3 regions of the Streptomyces sp. NPDC088812 genome follow, and region 3 is predicted to be linked to each of the others. Evidence: riboswitches for the same ligand, from Rfam matches in the RefSeq annotation. Region 3 holds a riboswitch; each other region holds the start of a gene.
The links. A riboswitch is a leader RNA that binds a small molecule or an ion and turns the genes downstream of it on or off. The one in region 3 is predicted to bind thiamine pyrophosphate.

Region 1 (4,039 bases), on a different contig from region 3:
CTCCCCCTGCCGCCCCGGGGGATCTGCGGAGCGGCGCCCGTCGCACCGACCGCCGCCGGATCCGCCGCCACTTCCGGTGCCGCCCCTGGGGCCGCCTCGGTGGCCGCCCCGGGCCCGGGGCGGTCGGCCGACACCACCAGGGCCGCGAGGACCGTGGTCACCGGCACCGACGCGACCAGACCGATCGAGCCCACCAGCGTGCGCACGATCTCCTCGGCGACCAGTTCGCTGTTGGCGACCGTGCCGACGCTGCTCTGGGCGATCGAGAAGAGCAGCAGCAGAGGCAGCGCGGCACCGGCGTAGGCGAGGACGAGCGTGTTGACCACCGACGCGATGTGGTCACGGCCGATCCGGATGGCGGCCCGGTACAGACCGCGCCAGCCCATCGAGGGGTTGGCCTCGTGCAGTTCCCAGACCGCCGACGTCTGGGTGACCGTCACATCGTCCAGGACGCCGAGCGAACCGATGATGATGCCGGCGAGCAGCAGACCGCTCATGTCGATCGACGGATACAGCCCGTGGATCAGACCGGTGTTGTCGTCCGTGTTGCCGGTCAGGGCGGCCCAGTCGATGAACCACGAGCCCAGGAAACCGATCAGCAGCAGCGAGACGAGTGTCCCGAGCACCGCGACCGAGGTGCGGGCCGAGAGTCCGTGACACAGGTAGAGCGCGATCAGCATGATCGCGCTCGCCCCTACGACCGCCACGACCAGCGGGTTCGAGCCCTGCAGGATCGCGGGCAGGATGAAGAAGTTCAGGATCAGGAAACTGATGGCCAGCGCCACCAGCGCCATCACGCCCCGCAGCCGCCCGACGAGGACGACGGCGACCGCGAAGATGGCGGCGAGCACCGCCAACGGAACACGGCGGTTCACGTCGGTGACCGAGTACTGCAGGTCCTTCGGCGCGGAGGGCTCGTAGGCGACCACGACCTGCTGGCCCTCGTGCAACTGCCGTGACTGGTCCGGCTGCACGATCTCCGTGAACGTACGGCCCTTGTCGTCACCGGTGTCCACCCGGATCGTCGCCCGCTTGCAGGTGCCGTTCTCCTGCTGCTCCGCGGAGGAACCCTCGGCCGTCGAGGTGTCGCCGGTCGCGGTGGCGCCCGAGGCGTTCACCGACGAGCAGCTCACGCTCACGACCTTGGTGACCGTCGCATGCTGCGTCTGCCGGTCGAAACCCACCCCGGTGCGCTCGTGCGGCGGAGCACCGCCGGGCCACAGCACGACCAGGCCGGCGAGCACGGCCACGGCGAACGGGATGAGAACGGCCGCGATGACCTTGCGCAGATGCTGGGAGACAGGGGCGGCCGGACCGTGGCTGTGCGAGTGCCCGTGCCCTCCGCCGGAGCCCGGGCCGTACCCTCCGCCGCCAGGACCCGGGCCATGCCCGCCGCCCGGACCGCCGCCGTGTCCACCGCCGAGTTTGTCACCCGGGCCATGCCCATGGCCGTGCCCGCCGTTGTGGGAGCTGCCCGGCCCGTGTCCGCTGTCGGGGGGACCGACCGGTCCGTGCCCGCCACCGAAGCCGGGGTGGCCGTCTCCGTACCCGGACTTCGGAGCGCGTCCGCCCTGGGCATGGGAACTGGCCTCAGGACCGGAGCCAGGAACGGTCCCAGGACCGTGACCGGTGCCCGGACCTGAAGCTGGGTGAGGACGTGGCCCGGGACGCGGCCCTGGACCCGGACCGGGATCAGGACCGTTTCCGGCACCCGGTCCGCGAGGCGGTTCGGGTGGTGGGTACGGGGGGTGGTGTGTCGTGGTCACCGACCGATCATCGCAAGAACGACAGGGGCCCCCTGTTCACCGCGCCCGAATTGCCGCTAGCGTGGGGGCAACCTTTGCACACGCGGGAGCTCGGAGCACCGGGCTGAGAGGGCGCTGACCTCCGTCTTCGCGATGTTTCACGTGGAACGTCACCGAACCGAGTGATGTTTCACATGGAACGTCGGCAGACGGTAGCCGCTGCGTCGACCGCTGAACCTGTTACCGGGTAATGCCGGCGTAGGGAGTAGGTCTCATGACCATCAAGGACGCACGCACGCCTGTCTCCACGCAGATCTCTGCCGAGATCTCCGCCAACGGGGAGGCCGGGAAGTCCATCGGCTGGCACAAGGCGTATGTCGAGGGCGCGCGCCCCGACCTGCGGGTGCCAGTTCGTCAGGTGCATCTCACCAACGGGCAGTCGGTCACGCTGTACGACACGTCCGGCCCGTACACCGATCCGCTCGTCGAGACCGACGTCCGCAGGGGCCTGCCGCCGCTGCGGGAGAACTGGATCATCGCCCGCGGGGACACCGAGGAGTACGCGGGCCGCCCCGTCCGTCCCGAGGACGACGGCATCAAGCACACCTCGCCGCGCGGCGGCCTGCGGAACCTGGACGCGGTCTTCCCCGGACGACCCCGACTGCCGCGCCGTAGCCGGGACGGCAAGGCGGTCACCCAGCTCGCGTATGCGCGCCGCGGCGAGATCACACCCGAGATGGAGTACGTGGCCCTCAGGGAGAACGTGGCGCCCGAGGTGGTTCGCGAGGAGATCGCGGCGGGCCGTGCGGTCCTGCCCGCGAACGTCAACCACCCGGAGATCGAGCCGATGATCATCGGCAAGCGGTTCCTGGTGAAGGTCAACGCCAACATCGGCAACTCGGCGGTGACCTCCTCCATCGAGGAGGAGGTCGAGAAGATGACCTGGGCGACCCGCTGGGGTGCGGACACGGTCATGGACCTGTCCACCGGTCGCAACATCCACACCACCCGTGAGTGGGTGCTGCGCAACTCCCCTGTTCCCATCGGCACGGTGCCGCTGTACCAGGCACTGGAGAAAGTCGACGGCAAGGCCGAGGAACTGACCTGGGAGATCTACAAGGACACCGTCGTCGAGCAGGCCGAGCAGGGCGTGGACTACATGACCGTCCACGCGGGCGTCCGCCTGCCGTACGTCCCGCTGACCGCGAACCGCAAGACCGGCATCGTCTCGCGTGGCGGCTCGATCATGGCGGCGTGGTGCCTGGCCCACCACAAGGAATCGTTCCTCTACGAGCACTTCGAGGAGCTCTGCGAGATCCTCGCCGCCTACGACGTCACGTACTCGCTCGGAGACGGTCTCAGGCCCGGTTCGATCGCCGACGCCAATGACGAGGCGCAGTTCGCGGAGCTGCGCACTCTGGGGGAACTCAACCGGATCGCGAAGCGTTTCCACGTTCAGACGATGATCGAGGGCCCGGGACATGTCCCGATGCACAAGATCAAGGAGAACATCGACCTTCAGCAGGAGATCTGTGATGAAGCTCCGTTCTATACGCTCGGCCCGCTGACGACGGACGTCGCGCCGGCGTACGACCACATCACTTCCGGTATCGGTGCCGCGATGATCGCCTGGTGGGGCACGGCCATGCTCTGTTACGTCACGCCGAAGGAGCATCTGGGCCTGCCCAACCGTGACGACGTCAAGACCGGCGTCATCACGTACAAGATCGCAGCCCATGCGGCCGACCTCGCCAAGGGACACCCCGGTGCGCAGGAGTGGGACGACGCGCTGTCCGACGCCCGCTTCGAGTTCCGCTGGGAGGACCAGTTCAATCTGGCCCTCGACCCGGACACGGCCCGCGAGTTCCACGACGAGACACTGCCGGCCGAGCCGGCCAAGACCGCTCACTTCTGCTCGATGTGCGGGCCGAAGTTCTGCTCGATGAAGATCTCCCAGGACATTCGCCGTGAACACGGGGGATCGCGTGCGGAGATCGAGGAAGGGATGGCACAGAAGTCGCAGGAGTTCGCGGCGGCGGGCAACCGCGTCTATCTGCCGCTCGCGGACTGACACCGAAGGTTCAGCGGCCCGGGGCGGCGCGAGGCTGCCCCATGGACAGGCCCACGGCTTGGCTCGCGGCTCGGCCTGCGCCGGCGTGAGGCCGTAGTGCGCCGGTGGCGCGAGACTCTCGTCGAGGTGAGGGCGCGAGCCGGGCTTGAGCCGGCCCGTACCCAGCCGGGAGTACGGCTTGCGTCCCCTTCGGCGGGGGCGCAAGCCGTGGGCCTATTCCGGC
Region 2 (4,039 bases), on a different contig from region 3:
TTCCTGGCCACCTTCGTCGCCATGATGCTCACGGCCGAGGACGGCGCGCAGCGCGTGCTGACGTTCCTGCTCCTGACGGTGGTCAGCGACACCGGCGCGTACGCCGTCGGCTGGCGCTTCGGCAGGCACAAGCTCGCCCCGCGCATCAGCCCCGGCAAGACCCGTGAGGGCCTGCTGGGCGCGGTGTCGTTCGCGATGGTCGCGGGCGCGCTGTGCATGCAGTTCCTCATCGACGGCGGCACGTGGTGGCAGGGCCTGCTGCTCGGCCTCGCGGTCGCCGCCAGCGCCACGCTCGGTGACCTCGGCGAGTCGATGATCAAGCGGGACCTCGGCATCAAGGACATGGGCACCCTGCTCCCGGGTCACGGCGGCATCATGGACCGTCTCGACTCGCTGCTGCCCACGGCTCCGGTGGTGTGGCTGCTGCTGGTGCTCTTCGTGGGATCGTCCTGACCGGGACCCGCCCCACCCGCGTCGAGCGAGCCCCCGTCCCCGGCGGACGGGGGCTCGCCGTCGTCACGGCCCGGGGCGGGGTGCCACGACGGCGAGCCGGGGCACCCGAGTCGATCTGCGACACTGGTAAGGCCATGCCTAAGCCCGGAGAACTCACTTTCGTCGCCCCCCGCGGAGCCAAGAAGCCGCCGCGGCACCTCGCCGACCTCTCGCCCGCCGAGCGGAAGGAGGCGGTGGCGGGGATCGGTGAGAAGCCGTTCCGGGCGAAGCAGCTGTCGCAGCACTACTTCGCGCGGTACGCGCACGACCCGGCGGAGTGGACCGACATCCCCGCCGGGGCCCGCGACAAGCTGCGCGAGGCGCTGCTGCCGGAGCTGATGACGGTCGTGCGGCACCTGTCGACCGACCAGGGCACCACCCGCAAGACCCTGTGGCGGCTCTTCGACGGCACGCTCGTGGAGTCGGTGCTGATGCGCTACCCGGACCGGGTGACCATGTGCATCAGCTCCCAGGCGGGGTGCGGGATGAACTGCCCGTTCTGCGCGACCGGGCAGGCGGGGCTGGACCGGAACCTGTCGACCGCCGAGATCGTGCACCAGATCGTCGACGGGATGCGGGCCCTGCGGGACGGAGAGGTCCCCGGAGGGCCGGCCCGGCTGTCCAACATCGTCTTCATGGGCATGGGCGAGCCCCTCGCCAACTACAAGCGGGTCGTCGGCGCCGTCCGCGCCCTGACCGACCCCACACCGGACGGGCTCGGGCTGTCGCAGCGCGGGATCACCGTGTCGACCGTAGGGCTGGTGCCGGCCATCCACCGGTTCGCCGACGAGGGCTTCAAGTGCCGGCTCGCCATCTCGCTGCACGCCCCGGACGACGAGCTGCGCGACACCCTCGTCCCGGTGAACACCCGGTGGAAGGTGCGCGAGGTGCTCGACGCCGGGTTCGAGTACGCCGAGAAGTCCGGTCGGCGGCTGTCCATCGAGTACGCCCTGATCCGCGACATCAACGACCAGGCCTGGCGCGGTGACCGCCTCGGACGCCTCCTCAGGGGCCGACCGGTGCACGTCAACCTGATCCCCCTCAACCCGACGCCCGGCTCGAAGTGGACCGCGTCCCGGCCCGAGGACGAGAAGGCGTTCGTGGAGGCCATTGCCGCGCACGGGGTGCCGGTGACCGTCCGGGACACCCGCGGCCAGGAGATCGACGGGGCCTGCGGTCAGCTCGCGGCCACCGAGCGGTAGTCTGAGCGCCGTACGACATCTTCATATCCGACATCTGTCCGTCTGATGACATCTTCATATTCCGACAGGGGAGCGCCACAGCGCTGAGAGTGCGGCACCAGGCCGCAGACCCTCTGAACCTCGCCCAGGTCATTCTGGGTAGGAAGTTCGGTCACCGCTCAAGCTGTTGTGCCCCGCCCGGGTCCGCCGGGCGGGGCCGCGTCTCTTCCTGGTCAACCCCAGGAGGAAAACCAGTGCACACCAGGACGTTCGTGGCCGCGGCCGTCGGCCTCGGCCTCGTCACGCTGTCGGCGTGCGGATCGTCGGACGATTCCGCGTCCGGCTCCGGCTCCACCACCGTCACCCTGATCAGCCACGACTCGTGGGCCGTCTCCGAGGACGTGCTCGCGGAGTTCGAGAAGCAGTCCGGCTACCAGGTGAAGGTCCTCACGGACGGCGACGCCGGGCAGGCCGTGAACAAGGCCGTCCTCACCAAGGACAACCCCCAGGGCGACGTCTTCTTCGGCGTCGACAACACGCTCCTGTCCCGCGCCCTCGACAACGGCCTCTTCCAGTCGTACGAGGCGAAGGGGCTCGACCAGGTCGACGCCGCCTACCGGCTCGACGGGGACAAGCACCGGGTCACGCCCGTCGACTACGGCGACATCTGCGTCAACTACGACAAGGAGTACTTCGCCGACCACAAGCTGGCCCCGCCCACCTCCTTCGACGACCTGACGAAGCCCGCCTACAAGAACCTCCTCGTCACCGAGAACGCCTCCACCTCCTCGCCCGGCCTCGGCTTCCTCCTCGGCACCGCCGCCCGGTACGGCGACGACGGGTGGGAGGGGTACTGGAAGAAGCTGAAGGCCAACGGCGTGAAGGTGGTCGACGGCTGGGAGCAGGCCTACAACGAGGAGTTCTCCGGTTCGGCCGGAGGGAAGAAGGCCGGCGGCGACCGGCCGCTCGTCGTCTCCTACGCCTCCTCGCCGCCCGCCGAGGTGATCTACGCGGACCCCAAGCCCACCACCGCCCCGACCGGTGTCGCGACCGGCACCTGCTTCCGGCAGGTCGAGTTCGCGGGGCTGCTGAGCAACGCGAAGAACAGCGCGGGCGGCAAGGCGCTGATCGACTTCCTGATCTCCCAGCGCTTCCAGGAGGACATGCCGCTCAACATGTTCGTCTACCCGGTGCTGAAGGGCGCGGCCGTGCCCGCCGAGTTCACCGCGTACGGGCCCGCCGCCGAGGACCCCGAGACCATGGCCCCGGCGGACATCGCCGCGCACCGCGACCAGTGGGTCAAGTCGTGGACCTCGCTCGTACTGAAGTGACGAAGGCGGGCGGCGCGGCGGCCCGCACGGGCCGTTCCGGGAGCGCGGCGCGGCTCGGGCTCATGGCCCTGCCCGTCGCGTTCTTCGGGGTCTTCTTCGCCTACCCCGTCGCCGCGATCGTCGCGCGCGGGCTCGGCTCCGACGGGACGTGGCACGCCGGGCGCCTGCTCGACGTGCTCGGCGACCCCGGCATCCGGCACGTGCTGTGGTTCACCACCTGGCAGGCGCTCGCCTCCACCGCGCTCACCCTGCTGGTCGCCCTGCCCGCCGCCTACGTCTTCGCCCGCCTCTCCTTCCCCGGCAAGCAGGTCCTGCGGGCCGTCGTCACCGTCCCGTTCGTGCTGCCGACGGTCGTCGTCGGGACGGCCTTCCTGGCGCTCGTCGGGCGCGGCGGACTGCTCGACGAGCTGTGGGGCGTACGGCTGGACACCACGGTGTGGGCGATCCTGGCCGCGCACGTCTTCTTCAACTACGCGGTCGTGGTGCGGACGGTGGGCGGGCTCTGGGCGCAGCTCGATCCGCGGCAGGAGGAGGTGGCGCGGATGCTGGGCGCGTCGCCGTGGCGGGCGTGGCGCCGGGTGACCCTCCCGGCCCTCGCGCCGGCCGTGGCCGCGGCCGCGCTCATGGTGTTCCTGTTCACCTTCACCTCCTTCGGCGTGGTGCAGATCCTCGGCGGGCCCACCTTCTCGACCCTGGAGGTCGAGATCTACCGGCAGACGTCGGAGCTGTTCGACCTGTCCACGGCGGCCGTCCTCACGATCGTCCAGTTCACGGCCGTCGGCGCGGTCCTCGCCGTGCACGCCTGGACCGTACGGCGGCGGGAGAGCGCGCTGCGGCTGGTGGACGCCTCCCTGACGGCGCGGCGGCCCCGCGGGGCCGGGCAGTGGACGCTGCTGGCCGGCGTCCTGGCCACCGTCGTCGTGCTGATCCTGCTGCCCCTGGCGGTCCTGGTCCAGCGCTCGCTGGACGCGCCGGACTTCGCCTACTACCGGGCGCTGACCGGCGACGACGGCCATGTCTTCCTCGTCCCGCCGA
Region 3 (4,039 bases):
GCCGCCGTCGTACACCGGGCGGTTGTCGGATCTGTGGGTCAGACGGCGAGCGCCTGGGCGCGGCGCTTCACCTCCGTGCCGCGATTCTCGCTCAGGGCCTGGGCCGGGGTGCCGGGCAGGCTGGCGTCGGGGGTGAAGAGCCATTCGATCATCTCTTCGTCCGTGAAGCCGTCGTCCCGCAGCAGCGTCAGGGTCCCGGACAGGCCCTTGACCACCTTGTCCCCGTCGATGAAGGCGGCGGGCACGTGCAGCGCGCGGTTCTCACCACGGCGTACGGCGATCAGCTGACCCTCCTTGACCAGCTGCCGGACGCGCGTCACCTCGACGCCGAGCTGTTCGGCGATGTCGGGCACAGTGAGCCAGGCGGGGACGAGAGCATCGATCTTTGCGTCAATCTCGGTCACGGGAACAAGCCTGCCATCTGCCACTGACAGTCGGAAGCCGGGTCCGCCCCGGCACGGCCGGTCGGCGAGCCGTTCGTATCGGAACCGCCCGCCGCTCCCGCGGTCGGACCGCCGCCACGCTCACTCGAACCCGCCGCCGTGCCCGCCGTCGAGGCCGTCACCGTTCCCACGTCGAGGCCGTCACCGTTCCCGCCTCGAACCCGTCACCGTTCCCGCCTCCAGGCCGCCGCCACGCTCGCCATGAAGCCGCCACGCCCGCCCCGAAGCCGCCACGCGTCCGCCCCGCGCGGCGCGCCCGGACGCGTCAGGCGGTGGCCGCCTTCAGCGGGCGCGCCGGGTCCTGGAGCAGCCGCGGGTCCATCGGCGTGCCCGCCTCGATCAGCCGGCGTCCCTGGGCCAGGTCGCGGGGCCGGCCCACCGCCAGGAGGGCGACCAGGCGGTCCTCGCGCAGCCAGCAGACCGTCCAGGCCGGTCCGGACGGGTCGCCGCGCCACAGGGTGGTGTCGGCGCCGGTGTGGTGGCCGGCGTACTGGACGAAACGGCCGAACTGCTCGGACCAGAAGTACGGGACCGGGTCGTAGACCGCCAGGGGCTCGCCGGTGGCCTCGCCGAGGATGTTCGCCGCCACCGTGCGCGGGCCCTGGAGGGCGTTGTCCCAGTGGTGGACGAGGAGCCGCTCGCCGTACCGGGCCGACGGGAAGGAGGCGCAGTCGCCGACCGCGTACACGTCCGGCGCGGAGGTGCGCAGATGGGCGTCGGCCACGACCTCGCCGTCGGCGCCGAGGGCGATGCCGGAGCCGGCCAGCCAGGCCGTGGCGGGGCGGGCGCCGATGCCGACCACGACGGCGCCGGCGGGCAGCCGCGAGCCGTCGTCGAGGACGACGGCGCCGGGCTCGACGCGCTCCACGCGCGCGTGGGTGCGCAGCGCGGTGCCGCTGTCGGCGTACCAGGCGGTCATCGGGGCGGCGACCTCGGCGGGCAGGGCGCCGGCCAGCGGACGCCCGGCGGCCTCGACGACGGTGACGGCACAGCCGGCCTCCCGGGCCGCCGTGACGAACTCCGCGCCGATCCAGCCGGCGCCGACGACCACGACGTCGTGCTGCCGGGCGAGCACGGGCCGGAGGCGTTCGGCGTCGTCCAGGGTGCGCAGCAGGTGGACACCGGGCACGCCCTCGGCGCCGGGGAGCCGGATCGGTTCCGCGCCGGTGGCGAGGACCAGGACGTCGTACGGGACGGGCCCGGCCTCGGTGTCCAGTTCACGGTCGGCGACGCGCACGCCGAGGGCCTCGCTGCCCAGCCGCAGATCGATGCCCAGGCCCTCGAAGTCGACGTCGAGGGCGGAGCCCTCCGCCTTGCCGAGCAGGACGGCCTTGGACAGCGGTGGCCGGTCGTAGGGCTGGTGGGGCTCCGCGCCGATCAGGCTCACCGTGCCGGTGAAGCCCTGTTCGCGCAGCGCGACCGCGGTCTGCACCCCGGCCATGCCCGCGCCGACGACGACCACGCGCCGCGCCGATGACCTGTCTTCGTCCTGCGTCCGCTCGCTCACCTGATCACCATAGACAACTGACGATCTGTCAGTCAGGGGCCGTGCTCCGTGACCTGCTCCACAACGCTCGTGCCGCTGCCCGGCCCGGACTCCCACTCCCACGTCTCCTCGAGCCGGACCCGGCCGTCGGGCAGTTCCACGACCGTCGCCACGCAGTGCCCCGACGAGGTCGCGCCGTCCCGCTTGAGCTGGACGTAGCGGAAGTCGAGCCGGTCTCCCTCCCGCGTACCCACCAGATGCCCGCGTACGACGTCGCCCCCCGCGTACTCGGCCCAGATCTCGCCGTCCTTCTCGTGGTACGTGAACCGGGTGCGGGTCCCCACCTGGCCGGGGGCCTGGTCGGCGACGGGGGCGAGGACGAGACCGTCGAGGGACCGGTGGCGCGGGGCGGGGCCGTCCGCCGGGGAGGCGTGGGGGGAGACGGGCGGGCGGGTCACGGGCGGAGGCTCCCTTACTGAGTCGTCCGGCGTCGGGCTAGGGTGGCCACCGTAGAGCACTCGCGGGAGCCCGGACGCACCGGGCTGAGAGGGAGGCTGGCGGCCTCCGACCGTACGAACCTGATCCGGGTCATGCCGGCGAAGGGAGGGGCTGGACGCCCATGTCCTCACGTACGTCAGACGTCCTCGTGGTCGGGGGCGGCATCATCGGGCTGGTCACGGCGTGGCGGGCCGCGCAGCGAGGGTTCGCCACGGCGGTGGTCGACCCGGAACCGGGCGGTGGGGCCGCGCAGGTGGCGGCCGGGATGCTGGCCGCCGTCACGGAGCTGCACTACGGCGAGCAGACGCTGCTCGGCCTCAACCTCGCCTCGGCCCGCCGCTACCCCGGCTTCGCGGCCGAGCTGAGCGATCTCACCGGTCACGACCTCGGCTACCGCCGCTGCGGCACGCTCGCGGTCGCCCTCGACGCCGACGACCGCGCCCACCTGCGGGACCTGCACGCCCTGCAACGGCGGACGGGGCTGGAGTCGGAGTGGCTCACCGGGCGGGAGTGCCGGCGGCTGGAGCCGATGCTCGCGCCGGGGGTGCGCGGCGGACTGCGGGTGGACGGCGACCACCAGATCGATCCGCGGCGGCTGGCGGGAGCGCTGGTGGCCGCGTGCGAGCGGGCCGGGGTGGTCTTCCACCGGACCTGGGCGGAGCGGCTGTCCGTGGTGGCCGGCCGGGCCGCCGGCGTCCTCACGCGCGCGGGCGACGCGCTGGGCGCGGGACAGGTGGTGCTCGCGGCCGGCAGCCTGAGCGGACGGCTCGCGGGGGTGCCGGACGAGGTGCTGCCGCCGGTGCGGCCCGTGAAGGGGGAGGTGCTGCGGCTGACCGTGCCGCGGGCGTACGCGCCGTTCCTGAGCCGGACGGTGCGGGCCGTGGTGCGCGGCAGCCAGGTGTACCTGGTGCCGCGGGAGAACGGCGAGCTGGTCGTCGGCGCGACCAGTGCGGAACTGGGCTGGGACACGACGGTGACGGCCGGGGGCGTGTACCAGCTGCTGCGGGACGCGCACGAGCTGGTCCCCGGGATCACCGAGCTGCCGCTGACGGAGACGCGCGCGGGACTGCGCCCCGGGTCGCCGGACAACGCGCCGCTGCTCGGGCCGACCGGACTGGACGGCCTGCTGCTGGCCACCGGGCACTACCGCAACGGTGTGCTGCTGACGCCGGTGACCGGCGACGCGATGGCGCACGTCCTGGCCACCGGGGAACTTCCCGAGGAGGCCCGTCCCTTCACCCCCCGGCGCTTCGGCGCCGCCGCACTCTCGGAGCAGCCCGCATGAACATCTCCGTCAACGGTGAGCGGCGCCAGGTGGCGGCCGGCACCGCCCTCGACGCCGTCGTACGGTCCCTGACGGCGGCGCCCTCCGGGGTGGCCGCCGCGCTCAACGAGACCGTCGTCCCGCGCGCGCGGTGGTCCGCCACCGCCCTCTCCGAGGGAGACCGCGTGGAAGTCCTCACGGCCGTACAGGGAGGCTGAACCATGGCCGACGATCCCTTCGTCCTCGGCGGGACGGCGTTCTCGTCCCGTCTGATCATGGGCACGGGCGGGGCACCCAGCCTGGAGGTGCTGGAGCGCGCGCTGGTCGCCTCGGGGACCGAGCTGACGA

Region 1: another riboswitch for thiamine pyrophosphate. It lies ahead of thiC (phosphomethylpyrimidine synthase ThiC); the one in region 3 lies ahead of thiO (glycine oxidase ThiO).
Region 2: another riboswitch for thiamine pyrophosphate. It lies ahead of ACIP67_RS14530 (thiamine ABC transporter substrate binding subunit); the one in region 3 lies ahead of thiO (glycine oxidase ThiO).

The regions. Positions count from the first base shown of each region.
Region 1 covers NZ_JBIVJP010000008.1:133,616-137,654, forward strand. Annotated here, with positions in the region: gene ACIP67_RS16240 (YibE/F family protein) at 1-1,766, opposite strand, end outside; TPP riboswitch at 1,839-2,027, shown strand; gene thiC (phosphomethylpyrimidine synthase ThiC) at 2,020-3,816, shown strand; gene ACIP67_RS16250 (hypothetical protein) at 4,030-4,039, opposite strand, start outside.
Region 2 covers NZ_JBIVJP010000007.1:130,060-134,098, reverse strand. Annotated here, with positions in the region: gene ACIP67_RS14540 (phosphatidate cytidylyltransferase) at 1-453, shown strand, start outside; gene rlmN (23S rRNA (adenine(2503)-C(2))-methyltransferase RlmN) at 588-1,694, shown strand; TPP riboswitch at 1,751-1,857, shown strand; gene ACIP67_RS14530 (thiamine ABC transporter substrate binding subunit) at 1,928-3,004, shown strand; gene ACIP67_RS14525 (ABC transporter permease) at 3,067-4,039, shown strand, end outside.
Region 3 covers NZ_JBIVJP010000004.1:422,144-426,182, reverse strand. Annotated here, with positions in the region: gene ACIP67_RS10255 (Rv2175c family DNA-binding protein) at 39-404, opposite strand; gene ACIP67_RS10250 (NAD(P)/FAD-dependent oxidoreductase) at 709-1,884, opposite strand; gene ACIP67_RS10245 (hypothetical protein) at 1,983-2,387, opposite strand; TPP riboswitch at 2,440-2,551, shown strand; gene thiO (glycine oxidase ThiO) at 2,549-3,712, shown strand; gene thiS (sulfur carrier protein ThiS) at 3,709-3,909, shown strand; gene ACIP67_RS10230 (thiazole synthase) at 3,913-4,039, shown strand, end outside.